Regions from separate parts of the Streptomyces antibioticus genome, predicted to be linked through region 1. Evidence: riboswitches for the same ligand, from Rfam matches in the RefSeq annotation. Region 1 holds a riboswitch; the other holds the start of a gene.
What was found. A riboswitch is a leader RNA that binds a small molecule or an ion and turns the genes downstream of it on or off. The one in region 1 is predicted to bind ZMP and ZTP.
Positions count from the first base shown of each region.

Region 2: another riboswitch for ZMP and ZTP. It lies ahead of AFM16_RS24140 (glycine hydroxymethyltransferase); the one in region 1 lies ahead of AFM16_RS01135 (bifunctional 5,10-methylenetetrahydrofolate dehydrogenase/5,10-methenyltetrahydrofolate cyclohydrolase).

Region 1 covers NZ_CM007717.1:238,934-247,791, forward strand. Annotated here, with positions in the region: gene AFM16_RS01095 (ABC transporter substrate-binding protein) at 1-531, shown strand, start outside; gene AFM16_RS01100 (ABC transporter permease) at 528-1,373, shown strand; gene AFM16_RS01105 (ABC transporter ATP-binding protein) at 1,370-2,170, shown strand; gene AFM16_RS01110 (phosphotransferase enzyme family protein) at 2,167-3,375, shown strand; gene AFM16_RS01115 (class I SAM-dependent DNA methyltransferase) at 3,428-4,168, shown strand; gene AFM16_RS01120 (quinone oxidoreductase family protein) at 4,309-5,292, shown strand; gene AFM16_RS01125 (Dabb family protein) at 5,351-5,773, opposite strand; gene AFM16_RS01130 (TetR/AcrR family transcriptional regulator) at 5,848-6,516, shown strand; gene AFM16_RS01135 (bifunctional 5,10-methylenetetrahydrofolate dehydrogenase/5,10-methenyltetrahydrofolate cyclohydrolase) at 6,526-7,389, opposite strand; ZMP/ZTP riboswitch at 7,432-7,518, opposite strand; gene AFM16_RS01140 (isopenicillin N synthase family dioxygenase) at 7,834-8,858, shown strand, end outside.
Region 2 covers NZ_CM007717.1:5,292,293-5,301,150, forward strand. Annotated here, with positions in the region: gene AFM16_RS24115 (ABC transporter permease subunit) at 1-1,075, shown strand, start outside; gene AFM16_RS24120 (ABC transporter substrate-binding protein) at 1,077-2,024, shown strand; gene AFM16_RS24125 (carboxymuconolactone decarboxylase family protein) at 2,037-2,534, opposite strand; gene pdxR (MocR-like pyridoxine biosynthesis transcription factor PdxR) at 2,582-3,997, shown strand; gene AFM16_RS24135 (DMT family transporter) at 4,073-4,903, opposite strand; ZMP/ZTP riboswitch at 4,960-5,049, shown strand; gene AFM16_RS24140 (glycine hydroxymethyltransferase) at 5,094-6,560, shown strand; gene trpS (tryptophan--tRNA ligase) at 6,681-7,694, shown strand; gene AFM16_RS24150 (2'-5' RNA ligase family protein) at 7,881-8,459, shown strand; gene dprE2 (decaprenylphospho-beta-D-erythro-pentofuranosid-2-ulose 2-reductase) at 8,473-8,858, opposite strand, start outside.

The sequences.
Region 1 (8,858 bases):
TCGGTCACCCTCAACACCTCGGCGTACGCGGCCCTTTACGCGGGCAAGGCCGACTTCGCCATGCCGATGCCCACCTGGGAGGGGCTGGAGGCGAAGCTCAGCGGCAAGCCGCTGAAGAACTTCGAACTCACCGACTACGGCTTCCCGGAGATCTACTCCACGCTGATCGCGTCCTCCGACCGGTACCTCAAGGCGAACGGCGCGACGGCGAAGAAGTTCCTCGACGCGGTGGAACGCGGCTACGCCTACGCCGTCGAGAACCCCTCGAAGGCCGCGGATGTGCTGATCGAGGCGAACAAGAGCGTGCTCACCAACACCGAGCTGGTGCACCAGAGCGAGAAGCTGCTCGCCGACTCCTACTACCGCGCGGCCGACGGCTCCCTCGGCACCCAGTCCGCCGACCGCTGGAAGGCGTTCGCCGACTTCGAGTACGCGTCCGGACTGCTCAGCGACGCCGACGGCAAGAAGCTGACCGCCGCCCCGGACACCTCGTCGTGGTTCACCAACGACTACCTCCCGGAGAAGTCGTGACCGCCGCCACCACCGACGCCTCGCCCACCACCCTCAAGGCCAAGGCCGCCCGCCCCTCGGCGCGCCGCAGGCTCCGCTCCCCCGCCATCGTCCTGCCCCCGCTCCTCGTCGTCACGGCGCTCCTCGCCGTCTGGCAGACCTACACCAGCGCGGCCGCCGTGGACCCCACCGTCCTGCCCAGCCCCTGGCGGGTGCTCTCCCAGGGCTGGGAGAACCGGCAGGACCTGTGGGACGCGACCCTGCCCACCCTCCAGGAGACCGTCGCCGGGTTCGGGATGTCGTTCGTCGCCGCCTGGCTGGTGGCGGTCCTGCTGGACTTCTCCACCTGGGCCCGCCGGGGCCTGTACCCGCTTCTGGTCGCCTCCCAGACCATCCCGATCGTGGCCGTCGCACCGCTGCTGATCATCTGGTTCGGTTTCGGCCTGTTCCCGAAGATGCTGGTGGTCACCCTCGCCACGTTCTTCCCGCTCACCGCCAACCTCGCCGCCGGATTCGCCTCCGCCGATCCGGAGGCCATGCGGCTGCTGCGCTCCCTGGGCGCCGGCCGGACACGCACGTTCCTGATGGTCCGCGTGCCCAGCGCGATGCCGTACTTCTTCGCCGGGCTGCGGGTCAGCATCACCTACGCCGTCGTCGGCGCGGTGTTCGCCGAGTACGCGGGCGCGGAGAACGGGCTCGGCATCTACATGCAGGCGCAGAAGAGCGCCTTCCGCACCGACCTCGTCTTCGCGGCCGTGGCGGTCACCGCCGCCCTGAGCATCGCCCTGTTCGCCACGACCTACCTCCTCCAACGCCTCGCCCTGCCCTGGGAACGCGCCACCCGGCGGAAGGACCACCCATGAGCACCCCCGACGGCACCACCCCCGGTGCCCCCGATCCGCGGCTCGTGCTGCGCGGCGTCGACAAGGGCTACGACGGTCTCGACGTCCTGCGCGGTCTCGAACTGTCCGTCCAGCCGGGCGAGTTCGCGGCCGTGATCGGCCCCAGCGGCAGCGGCAAGAGCACCCTGCTCAACCTGGTCTCCGGGCTCGACCGGCCCACGGCCGGCGAGATCCTGGTCGACGGGGAGCCTCCCCGCACCCGCTCGGGCCGGGTCGCCTACATGCCGCAGAAGGACCTCCTCTTCCCCTGGCGCACCGTCCTCGCCAACACCGCCCTCGGTCTGGAGGCGCAGGGGGTGCGCCGGACGGAGGCCCGCCGCCGGGCCGCCGCGCTGTTCGACGCGTTCGGCCTCGACGGCTTCCAGCACAGCTATCCCGGTCAGCTCAGCGGCGGTATGCGGCAGCGCGCGGCGCTGCTGCGCACCGTCGTCCTGGAACGTCCGCTGCTGCTGCTCGACGAGCCGTTCGGCGCCCTGGACTCCCTCACCCGCCGTGAACTCCAGCGCTGGCTGGCCCACATGTGGCACACCTACCGCTGGACCGTCGTCCTGGTCACCCATGACATCCGGGAGGCGGTGCTGCTCGCCGACACCATCCACGTCCTGTCACCGCGGCCCGCCTCGGTGACCGCGCGCATCGAGGTGCCCCGCCCGCCACGCGGCGGGGACGGCCCGCGCGCACTGGACGCCGTCACGGCGGCCGAGGTCGAGGAACGCGTCCTGGCCGCGCTCGCCGCGCCTTCGGGAGCCGCCCGATGACCGCACCCGGCGGCAACGCCACGGAACCCGCCCCGCCGGCCACGCACGGGCTCGGCTACGACCGCGTCGAACCCGACTGGGCTCCCCTCACCGCCGACGAGGCGGCGGACGTGCTCGGCGGCCCGGTCCGGCTGCACTGGCACAGTCCCCGCCCGCTGTCCGCGGCCGCCGTCGTGGAGCACGACGGACGGCGCGTCTTCCTCAAACGGCACCACACCGGCGTCCGCACCCTCGAAGGGCTGGAGGAGGAGCACGCCTTCCTGCGCCATCTGCGCTCCCGCGGCGCGCCCGTGGTCGACGTCCTCGCCGCGTCGGCGCGCGGCGAATGGACCTACGAGGTGCATTCGCTGGGCCACGGCACGGACCTCTACCAGGACGCGCTGTCCTGGACGCCGTTCACCTCGGTCCATCACGCCCGGGAGGCGGGTTCCGCGCTCGCCCGGCTCCATCGGGCCGCCGTCGGCCACCGGGCGCCGGCCCGCCGGGTCCAGCCGCTGGTGTCGTCGTTCCGCGTGTTCGGCGGCCCCGATCCGCAGGGCGCCCTCGCCGCCTACGCCGCCGAGCGGCCGGCCCTCGCCGACGCCCTGCGCTCCGACCCGGTCGACGCCGACCTGGCCCGCTGGCATCTGCCGCTGCACGCCGAACTGGCGCCGCTCCTGCCCGAGTTGGAGCCGCTGTGGACGCACAACGACTGGCACGCCTCCAACCTGCTGTGGGACACGACCGGCGGCGGGGACACCGTGTCCACGGTGCTCGACTTCAACCTCAGCGACCGGACCACGGCCGTCCACGACCTCGCGGTGGCACTGGAACGCAACGTCTTCGGCTGGCTGGACCTGCCACGCGGCCACCGCCATGTGTCGGTGCAACACGCCCACCTCACGGCCCTGTTGGAGGGCTACGCCGCCGTCCGCCCGCTCAGCGAGGCCGAGGCCGAAGCGCTGCCCGCGCTGCTGCCCCTGGTCAACGCCGAGTACGCACTGTCGGAGATGCACTACTTCCACGAAGTGACCCGCTCGGCGGCGAACACCGCACTGGCCCGCGCCTACTTCACCGACCACACCCGCTGGTTCACCACCGAACCCGGCCGTCTCGCCCTGCGCCAGGTGCGGGACACCGCGCGGCGACTGACCGCATCCGCACCTCTCTCCGGTCGCAAATCCGGTGGCGGACCGGGCGGCGAGCGGGCAGGCTCACGCGCATGATCCCGATGAGTTCCGCGTCCGTCCCCGGAACCCGCCGACACCGGAGCCGCCCATGACGAGCAGTGAGCTGTGGAGCCGTGAGACCGCCGACCGCTACGACGCCGAGGAGACCGAGCGGACCTCGGACGCCGTCCTCGGACCGACGGTCGCCTTCCTCGCCGAACTCGCGGGCGACGGGCGGGCGTTGGAGTTCGCCATCGGAACCGGGCGCGTGGGCGTCCCGCTGCGGGAACACGGTGTGCCCGTGGTGGGGATCGAGCTGTCCGAACCCATGGCGGCTGTCCTGCGCCGCAAGGCCGACGAGGACACGCTCCCGGTGGTCATCGGGGACATGGCCACCACCGTCGTGCCCGGCGAGTTCAGCCTGGTCTATCTCGTCTACAACACCATCACGAACCTGCTCACGCAGGACGAGCAGGTCGAGTGCTTCCGCAACGCCGCGCGTCATCTGGCGCCCGGCGGCCGGTTCGTCGTCGAACTGGGCGTGCCGCCGCTGCGGTTGCTGCCGCCCGGGCAGGTCGCGGTGCCGTTCGACGTCTCCGACCGGCATCTCGGCTTCGACACCTTCGACCTGGTCGAACAGATCCTGGTCTCGCACCACTTCACCCGCGACGGCGGCGACGGCCGCTACCGCCGCGGCGCCTCCCGGCACCGGTACGCCTGGCCGGCGGAGCTGGACCTGATGGCGAAGATCGCCGGACTCCACCTGGAGCGGCGCGTCGCGGACTGGGACGGGTCGCCGTTCACCCCGGAGTCCCCGCAGCACATCTCCGTCTGGCGCAAGCCGACCTGACATTCCCCCAGTCGGTGCGCCGTGACGGTGGTCGCCGGTTCGGGAATACGGCGGCTCGGGCGCGGGTTCCGGACCCCTGAAGAGCTGAAGACGATCACGGGCCGCCGCCCTGCGCGGCGCGCCCGTCGAAGGGGGACGGTATGAAGGCGGTCGCGTTCAAGGAGGTCGGCGGACCGGAGGTCCTGCGTCCGGTGGAGCTGCCCACACCGGAGCCGGGGCCGGGCGAGGTGCTGATCCGGGTGGCGTACGCGGGCGTCAACTACGGCGAAGTCCAGCACCGGCTGGGCGACTTCGGCGCTCCCGAGGGCGAGACGGTCACCGGTCTGGAGGCGTCGGGGACGGTGGCGGCGCTCGGTGAGGGCGTGACGGGCCTGACGCTCGGCGAGGAGGTCGCCGCGTATCTCCCGGACGGCGGCGGTTACGCGGAATACGCGTCGGCACCGGCCTCGTTCGTGTTCCCGCTGACCGACGTGGGCCTCGGTCTGCGGACGGCCGGTGCCGCGCCCCTCGTGCTGACGACCGCGTACGGCGTGCTGGCCGGCGCGGCCCGGATCGCGGCCGGTGACACCGTGCTCGTCCACGCGGCGGCGGGCGGAGTCGGTTCGGCGGCGGCGCAGCTCGCCCGGTCGCTGGGGGCGGCGGCTGTGTACGGCACCGTGAGCACCAAGGAGAAGGCGGAGTACGCGCGCCGCTTCGGCTACGACGAGGTCTTCGAGCGCGACGGCTTCGTGGAGGCGGTCCGGGCGGCGACGTCCGGGCGCGGCGTGGACCTGGTGCTGGACCCGATCGGCGGCGCCACCCGGCTGGCGAGCTTCGAGATCCTGGCGCCGTTCGGCCGGGTCGCGGTCTACGGGGAGGCGGCCCGGCATCCCGACCTGAGCCTGCCGGTCCTCCCGGTGTGGAAGAACAACCGTGTCCTGACGGGCTACAACATCGGCGACCTCTCCCGCCGGGACCCGGATGCCCTGCGGCGGCACACCCTCGCCGCGCTGGGACTGGCCGCGTCCGGTGACGTGCGGATCGACATCACGGCCGAGTACGAGCTGTCCGACGCGTCGGAGGCGCATCGCCTGCTGGAGGCCGGTGCGAACACGGGCAAGGCCGTGCTGCGGGTGGGTGGTTGAGGCCACCCGCGTGAGATGAGACCCCGGGCGTGGCCGTCGAGGCGAGCGGCGGCGGCGGTCACGCCGGGGGCGGCCCGCCCGGGGCGACCCCGATCTCGACGAGCGGTTCGAGCTGGGCGCCCCACTCGGGGTACAGGGCGACCTTCTTCTCGTGGAGCGCCATGATCTCGCCGGCCAGCCCCGGGTCCATGTCGTCGGAGACGTCGGGGCCGATGCGGATCCTGGCGAGGTGCGGAAGGATCTCGGGGTCTCCGGCCAGGTGGACCGGGTCGTGCATGTACCGCTCCAGGGCGGCCAGATCGGCGATGCCCACGCAGTAGCCGTGGGTGAGGCCCTCGGCGGGGTCGCCCAGGCTCTGTCCCACGGTGGCGAACGACACCGACTCCACGGAGGCCGTCCGGCGCATCAGCGCGAGGACGCGGTCCCTCTGTTCCTCGGTCGTCCCGTCCTTGAAGGCGAAGCGCAGCATGTGAACGATCATGGTCTCCCACCCGCTCGATTGAACTCATCGGTTCAGTCAACTTGCCTTGCTGGTAGCACAGTTAGAATGAACCCATGGGTTCAGTAGAGTCAAGCGGGGCCGGTGGCGTGACGCGTGGCCGGGTGGACAAGCGGCAGGCGATCCTGGACGCCGCGTTCACCGTCTTCGCCCGGCGCGGGTACGCGCAGGCGTGCGTCCAGGAGATCGCGGAGGAGGCGCGCGTCGCCAAACCGACGGTCTACAGCCATCTGCGCGACAAGGAGACCCTCTTCCGCCACACGGTCGAACTGGCCGCCGACGCCCTGGCGGCGGAGAGCCTCGCCGCGGTCGAACGGCTGCGCACCCTCGGCCCCGACGGCGACCTGCGGGCGGCGCTCACGGATCTCGCCCGGCGGCTGCTGACGGTGTGCTGCGGTGAACGCTCCCGCGCGCTGCGGTCGTTGACGTACGCGCAGGTGTCGCAGTTCCCCGATCTGATCGACACCGTGCAGGAGCGCACCGCGCACCGCCCGCGCGCGGCGCTCGCCGACCGGCTGGCCCGGCTCTCGCTGGCCGGCCGGCTGCGCGGCGGCGACCCGGAGCGGGCCGCCGAGCACTTCTTCGCCCTGCTCACCGGCCCGCTGGAGTCGCGTTCCCGGCTGGGCACCCGCCGGGTCCCCGCCGCCGAGCTGCGCGATGTGGCGGAGGCGGCGGTGGACGTCTTCCTGCGCGCCTACGGCGCCGACGAACCCGCCTCGCACTGAGCCTTCTGTTCAGCGAGTTGCCAGCCCTAGCTGGGCGGACGCCGCGTCGACGGTCTGCTCCAGCAGGACGGCGATCGTCATGGGCCCCACCCCGCCGGGGACCGGGGTGATCAGGCCGGCCCGGGTGCGGGCGGTGTCGAAGTCGACGTCACCGACGTTGCCCGCGTTGTATCCGGCGTCGATCACGACGGCGCCGGGCCTGATGTCCTCGCCGCGAATCAGCCGGGGCCGTCCCACGGCCGCGACGACGACGTCCGCCTCCCGTACGGCCGCCGCCAGGTCCGCCGTACGGGAGTGGCAGTAGGTGACGGTGGCGTCGCGGGCGAGCAGCAGCATGCCGACGGGCTTGCCGAGGATCGCGCTGCGGCCCACCACCACGGCACGCCGGCCCGTGAGTTCGACGTCGTACGCGTCCAGCAGCCGCATGATTCCGCCGGGGGTGCAGGACGCGAAGCCGGGCCGTCCGAAGCTCATCGAGGCGAAGCTGCTCATCGTGACGCCGTCGACGTCCTTCTCCGGCGCGATGGCCTCGAACGCCGCCCGCTCGTCGATGTGCGGGCCGACGGGGTGCTGCAACAGGATGCCGTGCACGGCGGGGTCCTGCGACAAGGTCCGCAGGGTGCCTACGAGTTCGGCGGTCGTGGTGGCGGCCGGCAGGCTGACGAGCCGCGAGTCGATGCCGGCCTTCGCGCACCGGGCCCGCTTCATCCGGACGTACGTCACCGAGGCCGGATCCTCGCCCACCAGCACCGTGGCGAGGCACGGCGTCACACCGGTACGCCGGGTGATCTCCGCCGCCCTGACCGACGTCTCCTCGACGACGCGCCGGGCCAGGGCGGTCCCGTCCATCAGCCGGGCCGTCCGGGTCTGCATGTGCGTGCGCGTGCGGGACATGGTCGCCTCCAGGCGTCGCTGACCACTCGCCCAGGCGCACGGCATCGACCGGTTCGGCAGGCCGCTCCCCGGTGGTGCTCCACCTCAGCGCCAGTCACGGCCCACACGCCACTGTAGTGGACCGCTCGCGGCGGCCGGGGTGTCTCGGGCGGTGGGACGCGTGGTGGACGGGCCGGTCCCGGGTGTGCTTTCATCCGGCCATGGAGACCACTGGACCGGCTTACGCCGTGCTGCTCGACCCGTTCTGGGTGAGCCGCCGCGCCGACCAGTTCGACCAGGTCTGTCGCTGAACGCCGTACGACGGCTCGCGACCTCCGACCTCTCTCCCGCCTGAATCGGTTTCCTGATTCCTCCGTCCGCTCCGATCGGCCCCTGTCCCAGGGCCGGTGAGCGGTCCGCCCGGCGTTGCCTCGAAGGACCCCCATGGCCCAGCCCGCAGTTCTGCCCGTCATCGACATCTCCCGCTTCCGAGGTCCCGACTCCGACCGTGCCGCCTTCCTGGCCGAACTCCGTTCCGCCGCCCATGAGACGGGCTTCTTCTACGTCACCGGCCACGGCGTCCCCAGGGCGCTGCGCGACGAGGTGCTCGCCCTGGCGCGTGCCTTCTTCGCGCTGCCGGAGCACCAGCGGCTGGAGATCGAGAACGTCAACTCGCCTCAGTTCCGGGGCTATACGCGCACCGGTACCGAGTACACGGCGGGCAGCCCCGACTGGCGGGAGCAGATCGACATCGGCCCCGAGCGTGCCGCGCTGACGACGGGCCCGGGCGACCCCGACTACGTGCGGCTCGTGGGACCCAACCAATGGCCGTCCGCGCTGCCGGAGTTGAGGGACACCGTACTGCGCTGGCAGGCGGAGGCGCTGCGGGTGAGCCGTGAGGTGCTGCGGGCCCTGGCTGCCGCGCTGGGGCAGGACGAGGGCTACTTCGACCAGTGGTTCGACGACGAGGCGGCCGTCCATGTGAAGATCGTGCACTATCCCCCGCGCGCCGCCCAGGACGCCGATCAGGGCGTGGGCGCGCACAAGGACTACGGCTATCTCGCCCTGTTGCAGCAGGACGACATCGGCGGGCTCCAGGTGCGGCGCGAGGACGGCGGGTGGATCGACGCGGTGCCCGTGCACGACGCGTTCGTGTTCAACATCGGCGAGATGCTGGAGATCGCCACCCAGGGCTATCTGAGGGCCACTCAGCACCGGGTGGTCAGCCCGCAGCCCGGTGTCCACCGCTACTCGATTCCCTTCTTCCTCGGCCCGCGTCTGGACGCGGTGGTCAAACCCCTGCTCCTGCCACCGGAGTTGGCGGCGCTCAGTCGCGGCGTGAGCGACGACCCGGACAATCCGCTCCTGGCGGCCTTCGGGGAGAACGCCGTGGTGGGCTGGCTGCGTTCGCATCCGCGGGTGGCCGAGCGCTGGTGGTCCGACGTCCTGGCCCGGCGGGAGAACGCCCG
Region 2 (8,858 bases), 5.1 Mb from region 1:
CTACCAGGCGCTGGCCTCGGTGGACGTCGGCGCGGCGCTCGCCGCCGGCATCCCGATCGTGCTGCTCGCGGTCGTCCTGGACCGGATCACGGCCGCCGCGGGCGACACCACCGGCCGCAGGCCCGCCCCGCGCGCGGTGTACGCGGTCCCGGCCGCCCTCGCGGTGACCGTGGCGGCGGCCGTCGCCGCCCGTCTGTCCGGCCGCCTCGACTGGCCCGCCTCCTGGACGGTGGCCGTCGCGACCCCCGTCAACGACGCCGTCGCCTGGATGACCGACCACCTCTACTCCGGCGTCCCCGTGGTCGGCGGCACCGCCGACTGGGCCGGGCACTTCACCACCTGGGTCCTCGACCCGCTCCGCGACGGTCTCCAGGGCCTGCCCTGGTGGGCGGTGCTGCTGCTGGTCGCGGCGGTGGCCTGGCCGATCGGCACCTGGCGCACCGCGCTCACCGCCGTGCTCGCCCTCGCCGCGACCGGGGTGCTCGGCGTGTGGGAACCGTCCCTGGACACGCTCTCCCAGGTCCTCGCGGCCGTCGCCGTCACCCTCGTCCTCGGGTTCGCCATCGGGGTGGCGGCCGCCCGCGGCGACCGGTTCGAACGGCTGCTGCGGCCCGTCCTGGACGTCTTCCAGACGATGCCGCAGTTCGTGTACCTGATCCCGGTGGTGGCCCTGTTCGGCGTCGGCCGCGCGCCCGCCGTCGCCGCGGCCGTCGTCTACGCGCTGCCCGCCGTCGTACGGATCACCGCGCAGGGTCTGCGGCAGGTCGACCCGGCCGCCCTGGAGGCCGCCCGGTCCCTCGGCGCGACCCCCGCCCAGCAGATCCGGCAGGTGCAACTGCCGCTGGCCCGGCCCGCGTTGCTGCTCGCCGTGAACCAGGGCGTGGTCCTGGTCCTCGCCGTCGTCGTGATCGGCGGCCTGGTCGGCGGGGGCGCGCTCGGCTACGACGCCGTGTTCGGCCTCGCGCAGGGCGACCTGGCGACGGGTCTGGTCGCCGGCGCCGCCATCGTCTGCCTCGGCCTGACGCTCGACCGGGTGACCCAGCCGACCGAACGCCGCACGACGAAGGGAGCGTGACATGCGCGCACGCCTCACCGCCCTGACGGGCACCCTGCTGCTGCTCACCGGCTGTGGCGCCGCCGACATGACGAAACAGGCGTCGCCGTTCGCCGACGCGCGCGGCGCGCGGACCGTGACCCTCTCCGTGCAGTCCTGGGTCGGCGCGCAGGCGAACGTCGCCGTCGCCCAGTACCTGCTGGAGAGCGAACTCGGCTACCGCGTCGACACCGTCCAGGTCGACGAGGTCCCCGCCTGGGACGCGCTCAGCCAGGGCCGGGTCGACGCGATCCTGGAGGACTGGGGGCATCCCGACCAGGAGAAGCGGTACGTCCACGACAAGAAGACCATCGCGCGCGGCGGCGGCCTCGGCGTCACCGGGCACATCGGCTGGTACGTCCCGGCGTACTTCGCGAAGCAGCACCCGGACGTCACCGACTGGAAGAACCTCGACCGGTACGCCGACGAGATGCGCACCCCGGAGAGCGGCGGCAAGGGCCAGCTCCTGGACGGCTCCCCGTCCTACGTCACCAACGACAAGGCGCTGGTGAAGAACCTGGACCTCGACTACCAGGTCGTGTTCGCCGGTTCGGAGGCCGCCCAGATCACCCAGATCACCCGGTTCGCCAAGGAGAAGAAGCCCTTCCTGACGTACTGGTACGCCCCGCAGTGGCTCTTCGAGAAGGTCCCCATGACCGAGGTGAGGCTGCCCGCGTACGAAGAGGGCTGCGACGCCGACCCGGCGAAGGTCGCCTGCGCCTATCCGCACACCCCGCTCCAGAAGTACCTCAACGCCGACTTCGCGCGGAACGGCGGGGACGCGGCCGCCTTCCTGAAGAAGTTCCGGTGGACGACCGAGGACCAGAACGAGGTCTCCCTGATGATCGCCGACCAGAAGCTCACCCCGCGCGAGGCGGCCGAGAAGTGGGCCGACCGCCACGCCTCCACCTGGAAGGCGTGGCTGCCGTGACCTCCGGGCGGGTCAGGCGTGCGGGGCCGGGTGGTGGTGGCCCGGCACCATCCGCGCGGTCACGCCGAACCGGTTCCAGGCGTTGATCACCGCGATCGCGGCGATCAGATGGGCCAGTTCGGCCTCCTCGAAGTGCGCGGCGGCGTGCGCGTACACCTCGTCCGGCACGAAACCGTCGGTGAGGACGGTGACCGCGTCGGTCAGCGCGAGGGCCGCCAGCTCCTTCTCGGTGTAGAAGTGCGGCGACTCCTCCCAGGCCGAGAGCTGGACGATCCGCTCCACGCTCTCCCCGGCCGCCAGGGCGTCCTTGCTGTGCATGTCGATGCAGTACGCGCAGTGGTTGATCTGGGAGGCGCGGATCTTCACCAGTTCGTAGAGGACCGGGTCGACGCCCCTGCGGGCGGCTCCGTCCAGGCGGACCATCGCCTGGAACACCTCGGGGGCGTGCTTGGCCCAGGGCAGTCGGGCGGTGGGTTCGGGGGCGTGCGGGGCTCGTTGTTCGGTGGTCATGTCCTCGACCCTAGGGTCGAGGCAGCCCACGGGTATGGTCCATTTCCATGACGGAAACGTGGGCCACTCTCGGGGTCGACCTGCATCTCGAACCGTCCGGCCCGGGGGTGCGCCGGGGGCTCACCGACGCCCTGCGCGAGGCGGTCCGCGGCGGGCGCCTCGCCCCCGGCACCCGGCTGCCGTCCTCCCGCTCCCTCGCCGCCGACCTGGGGCTGGCCCGCAACACGGTCGCCGCGGCCTACTCCGACCTCGTCGCCGAGGGCTGGCTCACCGCCCGGCAGGGCTCCGGCACCCGGGTGGCGGACCGGTCCGTCGTCCCCTCGGCCGGGGCGGCCCCGCGCCGGCCCGCCCGCGCCCGGCCGCGCCACGACCTGCGCGCCGGCTCCCCCGACCTCGCCTCCTTCCCGCGCGCCGCCTGGCTGCGGGCCGCCCGCCGCGCGCTCGCCGTCGCGCCCTACGACGCCCTCGGCTACGGCGATCCGCGCGGCCGGCCCGAACTGCGCGCCGCGCTCGCCGGCTATCTGGCCCGGGTCCGCGGGGTGCGCGCCGACCCCGAACGCGTCGTGGTGTGCGCCGGCTTCGCCCACGCGCTGCAACTCCTCGCCACGGTCCTGAGCGCGCGCGGGGTACGCACCCTCGCCGTCGAGTCGTACGGCCTGGACGCGCACTGGCGGCTGGCGGAGACGGCGGGGCTGCCCACGGACCCCCTGCCGTTCGACGAACACGGCACGGACCCCTCCGCGTTGCCGCCCGGCGGCGCGGTCCTGCTCACCCCCGCGCACCAGTTCCCGACGGGCGTGGCGCTGCACCACGACCGGCGCGCGGCCGTCGTGGAGTGGGCGCGCCGCACCGGCGGCCTGGTCCTGGAGGACGACTACGACGGCGAGTTCCGCTACGACCGCCGGCCCGTGGGCGCGCTCCAGGGCCTGGACCCCGACCACGTGGTGTACCTGGGCACGGCCAGCAAGTCCCTGGCCCCCGGTCTGCGTCTGGGCTGGATCGTGGCCCCGCCCGGCCTGGCCCGCGAACTCGCCGCCGCCAAGGGCGCGGTGGACACCTGCGGGGTCCTGGACCAGTTGACCCTGGCGGAGTTCATCACCTCCGGCGCCCACGACCGTCACGTGCGCGCCTCCCGCCTCCGCTACCGGCGCCGCCGCGACGCCCTCGTCTCGGTGCTGGCCGAGCGCGCCCCCTGGGTCCGCGTCACCGGCATCGCGGCGGGCCTGCACGCCGTCCTGCGCCTCCCGCCCGGCACCGAACGCGACGTGATCCGCGCCGCCGCCCACCTCGGCCTGGCCCTCGACCCCCTGACCCCCCGCCACCACCACCCCGACGCGACCGACACACCCCCGGACGCCCTGGTGATCGGCTACGCCACCCCACCGGACCACGCCTGGACCCCCACCCTGACCACCCTGTGCACGGCCCTGGGGGTCTCGGACCCGGGGACCGACCTGGGCTGAACCTCCCCAGGGGCGCGGGGAACCGCGCGACCGGCCACGACGGCGCCGCAGCCCTTCACGTGCCGCCGCCACCCCTCACCTCGGCCCGGCGCCGGCGTCCGGCGCCTCCCCGAACCGCGCCAGCGCCAGCGCCCCCGCCACCGCCACCGCGAAGCCCAGGACCGCCACCCACGCCCAGCCCTCCCGTGTCCCGTCGCCCAGCCACACCACGCCGATCACCGCCGGCCAGACCGTCTCGCCGATCACCATGCCGGCCGTCGCCGCCGTCACCGAGCCGCGTTGCAGGGCCGAGGTCAGGGAGAGGAAGGCCGCGCCGCCGCCGAGGAGGAGTGCGTACAGGGACGGGTCGGTCAGGAGGGGGCCGGGGGACAGCGTGTCGATCAGGCGGACCGCGACCTCCACCACGCCGAAGCCGAAGCCCGCGCCCAGGCCCAGCACCGGTGACCGCCCACGTTCCGGCAGCCACCGCCCGGACAGGCCCAGGGCCAGGACCGCGGCCGCCGTGCCGAGCATCGCCCAGGGCAGCCACCCCGGCCCCGTCTCGTCGCCCTCCGGGCCCGCGGCGAGGCCCAGCAGCGCCAGGCCCGCGCAGACCACCCCGACGGCCGTCCACTCCGTCCGGCTCAGCCGGACCCGCAGCAGCCGCGCCGCGACCACCGCCGTCACCGCGAGGCTCGACGCCAGCGCCGCCCCCACGGCGTAGATCGCGAGGGAGCGCAGCGCGAGGATCTGGAACACGAAACCGAGCCCGTCCAGCCCCAGGCCCGCCAGATACCGCCACTGCCGCAGCGCCCTCAGCAGCAGCGCCGCCTCCCCGCCACCGCCCCCGGAGGCGGCCCGCGCGGCCATCGCCTGCAACACCGTCGCCGTACCGAAACACACCGCAGCGCCGAGGGCGCACACCATTCCGAACACCACAGACGGACTGTAGGCCGACAGTCCCCGGCCGGGCGGTAGGCTGCTGACCGGGCCGTGACTGGCGCGCTGGGATGGGACGGACCATCGGGGAGCGGCCTGTGTGTGACCGAGTGCCGTGCGCCTGGGCCAGACCGAGAACCGTGACCGCTTGACGCCCACGCCACCGGAGGCCGACGCCATGTCAGAGCAGCAGTCCCGCCCCGCCGAGAACCTCTCCACCCAGTCGACCGCCTTCCGCGCGGCCCTCGACGTGATCCGCGCCGTCGAGCCGCGCGTCGCCGACGCCATCGGCCAGGAGGTCGCCGACCAGCGCGAGATGCTCAAGCTGATCGCCTCCGAGAACTACGCCTCCCCGGCCACCCTCCTCGCGATGGGCAACTGGTTCAGCGACAAGTACGCCGAGGGCACCATCGGCCGCCGCTTCTACGCCGGCTGCCGCAACGTCGACACGGTCGAGTCCCTCGCCGCCGAGCACGCCAAGGAGCTGTTCGGCGCCCGGCACGCCTACGTCCAGCCGCACTCCGGCATCGACGCCAACCTCGTCGCCTTCTGGGCGGTCCTCGGCGCCCGCGTCGAGGTCCCGTTCCTGGAGAAGGCCGGCGCCCGCCAGGTCAACGACCTCACCGACGCCGACTGGGCCGAGCTGCGCCAGGCGTTCGGCAACCAGCGCATGCTCGGCATGTCCCTGGACGCCGGCGGCCACCTCACCCACGGCTTCCGCCCGAACATCAGCGGCAAGATGTTCGACCAGCGCTCCTACGGCACCGACCCGGCGACCGGCCTCATCGACTACGACGCCCTGCGCGCCTCCGCCCGTGACTTCAAGCCGCTGATCATCGTCGCCGGCTACTCCGCGTACCCCCGTCTGGTGAACTTCCGGATCATGCGCGAGATCGCCGACGAGGTCGGCGCGACCCTCATGGTCGACATGGCGCACTTCGCGGGCCTGGTCGCGGGCAAGGTGCTCACCGGCGACTTCGACCCGGTCCCGCACGCCCAGATCGTCACGACCACCACCCACAAGTCGCTGCGCGGCCCGCGCGGCGGCATGGTGCTGTGCGACGACTCCCTCAAGGACCAGGTCGACCGCGGCTGCCCGATGGTCCTCGGCGGCCCCCTGCCGCACGTGATGGCCGCCAAGGCCGTCGCCCTCGCCGAGGCCCGGCAGCCCGCCTTCCAGGACTACGCCCGGCGGATCGTCGACAACTCCCGCGCGCTGGCCGAGGGCCTGACCAGCCGGGGCGCCACCCTGGTCACCGGCGGCACCGACAACCACCTCAACCTGATCGACGTGGCGGCCTCCTACGGCCTCACCGGCCGCCAGGCCGAGGCCGCGCTCCTCGACTCCGGGATCGTCACCAACCGCAACGCCATCCCCGCCGACCCGAACGGCGCCTGGTACACCTCCGGCATCCGCATCGGCACCCCGGCCCTGACCACCCGCGGTCTCGGCACGGCGGAGATGGACGAGGTCGCCGCCCTGATCGACCGCGTCCTCACCACCACCGAGCCGGGCACGACGAAGTCGGGTGCCCCCTCGAAGGCCGCCCACGTCCTGGACGCGAAGATCGCGGACGAGATCTCCACCCGGGCGACGGACCTGGTCGCGGCCTTCCCGCTGTACCCGGAGATCGACCTGGGCTGATCAGCACCGGCCAGGGAGCAGCGCCCCGTCAGGGGCGCGGGGAACTGCGCGGGCAACCCCGACCGACCCGCAGTTCCCCACGCTCCGAACCCCCTCGAGCTCTCTGAGACAATGGGGGGCATGGCCTCTGATCGACCTCGCGTGCTCTCCGGAATCCAGCCCACCGCAGGCTCGTTCCACCTCGGCAACTACCTCGGCGCCGTGCGCCAGTGGGTGGCCCTCCAGGAGTCGCACGACGCGTTCTACATGGTCGTCGACCTGCACGCGATCACGGTCCCGCAGGACCCGAAGGAGCTGACGGCCAACACCCGGCTGGCCGCCGCCCAGCTCCTGGCCGCCGGTCTCGACCCCGAGCGCTGCACGCTCTTCGTCCAGAGCCATGTCCCCGAGCACGCCCAGCTCGCCTGGATCATGAACTGCCTCACCGGCTTCGGCGAGGCCAGCCGGATGACGCAGTTCAAGGACAAGTCGGCCAAGCAGGGCGCCGACCGCGCCTCCGTCGGCCTGTTCACGTACCCGATCCTCCAGGTCGCGGACATCCTGCTCTACCAGGCCAACGAGGTCCCGGTCGGCGAGGACCAGCGCCAGCACATCGAGCTGACCCGCGACCTCGCCGAGCGCTTCAACGGCCGCTTCGGCCAGACCTTCACGATCCCGAAGCCGTACATCCTCAAGGAGACGGCGAAGATCTACGACCTCCAGGACCCGGCGATCAAGATGAGCAAGTCGGCGTCCACGCCGAAGGGCCTCATCAACCTGCTCGACGACCCGAAGGCCACCGCGAAGAAGGTCAGGAGCGCGGTCACCGACACCGACACGGTCGTCCGCTTCGACCCCGAGAACAAGCCCGGCGTCAGCAACCTCCTCACCGTCTACTCCACGCTGACCGGCACCCCGGTCCCGGAGCTGGAGCGGCAGTACGAGGGCAAGCTCTACGGCGCCCTCAAGACGGACCTCGCGGATGTCGTCGTCGACTTCGTGACCCCGTTCCGGGACCGCACCCAGCAGTACCTGGACGACCCGGAGACGCTGGACTCGATCCTGGCCAAGGGCGCGGAGAAGGCGCGGGCCGTCGCCGCGGAGACGCTGGCGCGGTCGTACGAGCGGGTCGGCTTCCTCCCCGCGAAGCACTGAGCGGCGCTCGGAAGCACCGACGGCGCACCGCACACACGTTCCTCGTGGCAGAGCGCTGCACATCACTTCCCTTGCGCCTGCCCACAGGACAGCGGTGGCCGTACAGTCGATAGCCGTACGACTGAGTACGAACCCGGCAGACACACCCGGCGGACACGCCGGGCGGACATGACGACAGGAGACGACGTGGGGACCGTAACGATCGGCGTGTCGATCGCGGTCCCGGAGCCCCACGGCAGCCTGCTCCAGGAGCGGCGCACGGGCTTCGGCGACGCCGCGGCTCACGGCATCCCCACGCACGTCACCCTGCTCCCGCCGACCGAGATCGAGCCGGGCGCCCTTCCGGCCGTCGAGGCGCATCTCGCGCAGGTCGCCGCGGCCGGCCGGCCGTTCCCGATGCGCCTGTCCGGCACGGGCACCTTCCGGCCGGTGTCACCGGTGGTCTACGTCCGGGTCGTCGAGGGCGCCGAGGTGTGCGCCTGGCTCCAGCAGCGGGTCCGGGACGCCTCCGGGCCCCTGGTGCGCGAGCTGCAGTTCCCGTACCACCCGCACGTCACCGTCGCGCACGGCATCGACGAGCGGGCGATGGACCGCGCCTTCGAGGAGCTGGCCGGGTACGAGGCGCAGTGGTCCTGCACCGGCTTCGCCCTGCACGAGCAGGGCACGGACGGCGTCTGGCGCCAACTGCGCGAGTTCCCGTTCGGCGGATCGGTCGTCCCCCCGCAGGCCGCCCGCGTCGACCGGGGCACCCTGCCGACCCGCTGAGAGCGCCCGTCGTCTAGATCGGCAGGCGCCGGAACACCCCGCGCGGGACGTGCCGCAGCGCCGACATCACCACCCGCAGCAGGCCGGGCACCCACACCGTCTCCGAGCGCCGCCGCAGCCCCAGCTCGACCGCGGTCGCGACCGCCTCGGGCGTGGTGGCCAGCGGCGGTTCGTCGAGCCCGGCCGTCATCCGCGTCCGCACGAACCCGGGCCGTACGACCATGACGTGCACGCCGGTGCCGTGCAGCGCGTCCCCCAGACCCTGGGCGAACGCGTCGAGGCCCGCCTTGCTGGAGCCGTAGATGAAGTTCGAGCGGCGGGCCCGCTCCCCGGCGACGGAGGAGAGCACGACCAGCGAGCCGTGGCCCTGCGCCTGGAGCGCGCGGGCGCTCACCAGGC